One region of the Gordonia sp. PS3 genome, then DNA from elsewhere that is predicted to be linked to it. Evidence: predicted binding sites of a transcription regulator. Region 1 holds the regulator's gene; the other holds the start of a gene.
What was found. Region 1 encodes LexA, which represses DNA repair genes until DNA is damaged. Its sites were predicted from a motif close to CGAACANNTGTTCG; they were not measured.
Positions count from the first base shown of each region.

Region 1 (2,400 bases):
GCTCCGACGAGGGCGAGCAGCCACACCATGCCGGCGAGGGTGCCGCCGACCACCGCGGCCCCGGCCCACCGGCGCCTGCGGTACACCGAGGGCGACAGCGCGGTCCGGCCGGCCGGCGGCGCATCGAACATCACTCGCCGGTCCGCGACCGGGCGACGCCGCTCGGGGCGGCCGGTCGGGAAGCACGTTCCGCTCGAGTCGCCTCGCCCCGCTCCGCGTACTCCCCGATCACGGACCAGCGAGCCACGGACCACCGGGATGTCGCAGGTCATCGCCGACGCGGTTGAGTGCACAGCAGTGGAGTGCACAGCGGTGGAGTGCACAGCAGTGGAGCGCACAGCGGTGGCGCGTCCGGTCGGGGCGGGTGCCGTCCTCGTGCTCATGACTCGTCTCCAATCGATCGCGTGTTCGAAGAACTCTTGTTCGATAGTTAACACGAGGGGTCCGACAAACGCCGACACGCGTCGAACAATTGTTTGAGTTTTGTGACCTACTCAACTAGCCTTTGGACCATCGATCGAACACAGCTGACGAAAGGCCCGACCGTGACCGACACGCCCGATCCGATGCTCTCCACCGCGACGCTCGAGGCCTCATTGACCCAGCGTCAGCGCGAGGTGCTCGAGGTCATCCGTCAGTCGGTCCGCGAGCGCGGCTACCCGCCGAGCATCCGTGAGATCGGCGAGGCCGTCGGACTCACCTCCACGTCGTCGGTGGCCCATCAGCTCCGCACGCTCGAGCGCCGCGGCCTTCTCAAGCGCGATCCGCACCGTCCGCGTGCGGTGAACGTTCGGGACGATCAGCGGACACCGCCCTCGGGCGGTGCCGAGGCCGACGGAGAGTCACTCCCCACGCCGACCTTCGTTCCGGTGCTCGGCCGGATCGCCGCCGGCGGACCGATTCTCGCCGAACAGGCCGTGGAGGAGGTCTTCCCGATGCCGCGCGAACTGGTCGGCGACGGTTCCCTGTTCATGCTTCGCGTGGTCGGCGAATCGATGATCGACGCGGCGATCTGCGACGGCGACTGGGTGGTCGTGCGCCAGCAGAACGTGGCGGAGAACGGTGACATCGTCGCCGCGATGATCGACGGCGAAGCCACCGTGAAGACCTTCAAGCGCACCGACGGTCACGTCTGGCTCATGCCGCACAACGAGCATTTCGAGCCCATCCCCGGCGACGACGCCGCCATCCTCGGCAAGGTCGTCACGGTGATGCGCCGTATCTGAGGCGCCCGGCCGGCCTCAGCGGGACATCACACCTCGCCGGCCAGAACCGCGCGAACCGCCTCGCGCGCCTGTGACGGACTCGTCGCGGCGATCGCGGCGGACGCCGCATCGCGGCACTGATCCATGGTGACGGTACCCAGCTTCAGTCCCACCGCGGCCGACGCCGCAGGCGCGGACGACAACGACGTCACACCCATCCCGACCAGCACACATGCCAGCAACGGATCGGCAGCCGCCTCGCCGCATACGCCCACGGGCTTGCCCTGGTCCCGACCGGCGTCCCCGACCCGCTGTATCAGCGCGAGTACCGCCGGCTGCCACGGGTCGGTGAGCGCCGCCAGCTCCGGCGACATCCGGTCCGCCGCCATCGTGTACTGGGTCAGGTCGTTGGTGCCGATCGAGACGAAGTCCACTTCGGCGAGGATCGCGTCGGCGAGGATCGCCGCCGACGGCACCTCGATCATCACCCCCGGCACCAGACCGCGTTCCCGAACCCGCGCGGCGAATTCGCGCGCCTCGTCGACCGTGGCGATCATCGGTGCCATCACCCACGGCGTCGCACGGCCGTCGTCGCGCGCCGCCTCCGCCAGCGCATCGAGCTGGTTGTTGCGGATGTCCGGATACGTCTGCACGATGCGGTTGCCGCGGACTCCCATCGCCGGATTCGGCTCGTCGGAGTGGGCGACGAACTTCAGTGGCTTGTCCGAGCCCGCGTCGAGGGTGCGGATCACCACCTTGCGCCCGGGAAAGGCGTCGATCACCTCCCGGTAGAGCTCTACCTGCTGGGCGACGGTGGGCTCGGCCGCGCGGTCCAGGAAGGCCAGTTCGGTTCGGAACAGTCCGACGCCCTCCACCGGCGCCTGCGCCGCCGACCGAGCGGACACGCCGTCGGCCACGTTGGCCAGGATCGCGACCGCGTGCCCGTCCGCCGTGCGGCCCGGCCCGCGCCAGGCCGCCGTCTCGGCCGCCCGCGTCGCCGCGGCCGTCACGGCGTCCGAGATGAGTCCGGCGTCCGGGGCGGCCCCCACCGTTCCCGCGTCCCCGTCCACGTAGCCCATGGCTCCGGAGGGGATCTCATCGAGTTCAGCGGCGGCGACCACGCACGGAATACCGAGTTGGCGAGCAATGATCGCCGTGTGGCTGCTGGGGCCGCCGAGCCGCATGCCCAGCCCGA
Region 1 covers NZ_CP169524.1:2,174,797-2,177,196, forward strand. The annotation lists gene ACE11G_RS10045 (LysM peptidoglycan-binding domain-containing protein) at 1-293, opposite strand, end outside; gene lexA (transcriptional repressor LexA) at 567-1,226, shown strand; gene ACE11G_RS10055 (putative PEP-binding protein) at 1,253-2,400, opposite strand, start outside.

Region 2 (2,400 bases), 1.6 Mb from region 1:
TCATGTACGGAAGCTCGTTCTACGATCTCGACGGCCACGGCTGGGAGATCATGTGGATGGATCCGGCCGCGGTGGAGACCGGACCTGAGGCGTACGCCGCGCAGCAGCAGGCGCAGTGACGACCGGGACACCAGTGACCGCTCAGGAGCGGCGGAGGAGTTGACGAGGCGATGACCGACGACCGTGACTTCGAAGCGGCCACCAGTGCCCTGCGCGCCGAGCTTCTCGTGCACTGCTATCACATGCTGGGATCGGCCACCGACGCCGAAGATGTGCTGCAGGACGTGTATCTGCGTGCGTGGCAGGCCTTTCACAGCTTCGAAGGACGGTCGTCGGTCCGCACGTGGATGTATCGGATCGCGACCAACACCTGTCTCAACGCCCTGGAGAGCCGGGCGCGGAGGCCTCTGCCGAGCGGGTTGGGCACCGAGGCCTCCGATCCCCGTGAACCGGTGATCCCGAACCATGAGATCCCGTGGCTGCAGCCGCTGCCGGACGGCGCGCTGGGCGATCCCGCGTCGACGGTGACGGCGCGGGAGTCGGTGGGGCTGGCGATGGTCGCCGCCATGCAGGAGCTTCCGGCGCGTCAGCGCGCGGCGTTGATTCTGCGCGACGTGCTCGCGTTCAGTGCGGCCGAGACCGCCGAAGCACTCGACATGACAGTCGCGGCGGCCAACAGCGCGTTGTCGCGCGCACGCAGGGCGGTCGGCGAGGGCACCCGGCTAGAGGGCCGGCGCGTCGCGGAACTGTCCGACCACGAGCGGCAGGTGTGGGACGAGTTCTGCGCTGCTTTCGAGCGGCACGACATCCCCGGCGTGGTGGACGTGCTCGCCGCCGATGCGGTGTGGGAGATGCCGCCGTTCCCGGGCTGGTATCTCGGCGCCGAGAACATCGGAGTGCTCACCCTCAGCCAGTGCCCGGCCAAGGAAGCCGGCGACATCAGGATGATCAAGACGTCCTGCAACGGGTTGCCGGCGGCCGGGATGTTCATGCGCGACGGCGACGTCTGGCGTCGTTTCCAACTCGATGTCCTGACGATCGTCGACGGTCGGGTGGCGCACGTCGGTGCCTTCTTCGAGCCCGAACTGTTCTCGCTGGCGGGCCTGCCGGAGACGCTGTCGGGCGCCGCTGAGGACCGGTGAGGGTGGGGACTGGCTGAGGCAGATTGGCACATATGATCGATTCCCTAATGTGTTCTGTCATACCCCGTTGGTAGAGTTCTGGTAGGTCAAGAAAACATGGTTTGACCAGCTGAAACACTCGGGGGAGGTGGCAGCGATGACCGATCCGATCACCGATTCGATCGCGACTGTCGTCGCCACCGGTGCGCTGCCGGAGCAGCCCGCCGAACTACTCGCCCTGATCGATGCCGCGGCGGTCAAACTCGCCGAGACCTCCCTGTCACCGGAGACCGAACCGGAACTGCTGGCCCACACACAGACCGCCGAACGCATCCGGCGACGCTGGGACGGCATCTCCGCGGCACTCCTGGTGGAGGTCTCCGACCGCAACGCCCACCGCACCGCCGGCTATCTGAATCCGCACCAATACCTCTCACAGGGCTTGCGGCTGGGGACCCGGGAGGCGGGTCGGCGGTTGCGGATGGCCGAGACCATCGGCGAGTTCTCGAACTTCCAAGGGCAGACCCTGCCTCCGCGGAAGCCTGCGACCGCCGCAGCGGTGGCGGCCGGGACTGTCGGCGCCGAACACGCGTTGGTGATCTCGGCCGTGTTGGCGAAAGTGCCCGGCTGCATCTCGCCGGAAGTCAAAGCCCGTGCCGAAGCCGAACTCGCTCAGGCTGCGGCTGGGTTGAATCCGGATGATCTGGGCAAGGTCGGTGACCGGCTGCTCGCTCACCTGGACCCCGATGGTCAGGAGAGCGATCACGTCGACCGGCAACGCCAACGCGGAATCACGATCCTCCCGCAGGATCGGCAGTTGATGAGCAGAGTCCGCGGCGCGATGACCCCGGAGTTGCGGGCCAAGTTCGAAGTGATCTTGACCGCCTGGGCCGCACCCGGGATGAACAACCCCGCCGACCCCGACTCACCCACCGGAACCATTGACGCCGACGGCATCGACGCCGAGGCTCTGGCGGCGGCGCGGGGCCGGGATCTGCGCAGCGCCGCCCAACGCACACACGACGCACTGCTGGCCCTGTGTGATTACGTTCTCGCCCACGGCGGGCTGGGTGCACCGAGCCGGATACCGGCCGAGTTGGTCATCACCGTCACCGATCAAGAACTCGCCGCCCACGCCGGAATCGCGCTGACCGCGACAGGTAGCCGTGTTCCGATCGGTGAACTCGTGCGGCTCGCTGCCGAGGCTGTGCCGCATCTGGCGGTCTTCCGGAATCACACCAGCGAAGTCCTCTACCAGGGTCGTGGTGCGCGGTGTGCG
Region 2 covers NZ_CP169524.1:587,848-590,247, forward strand. The annotation lists gene ACE11G_RS02685 (VOC family protein) at 1-119, shown strand, start outside; gene ACE11G_RS02690 (sigma-70 family RNA polymerase sigma factor) at 171-1,142, shown strand; gene ACE11G_RS02695 (DUF222 domain-containing protein) at 1,279-2,400, shown strand, end outside.
Region 2: ACE11G_RS02695 (DUF222 domain-containing protein) is a predicted target of LexA. The motif match lies at 1,168-1,181, and genes of this name have one in related genera.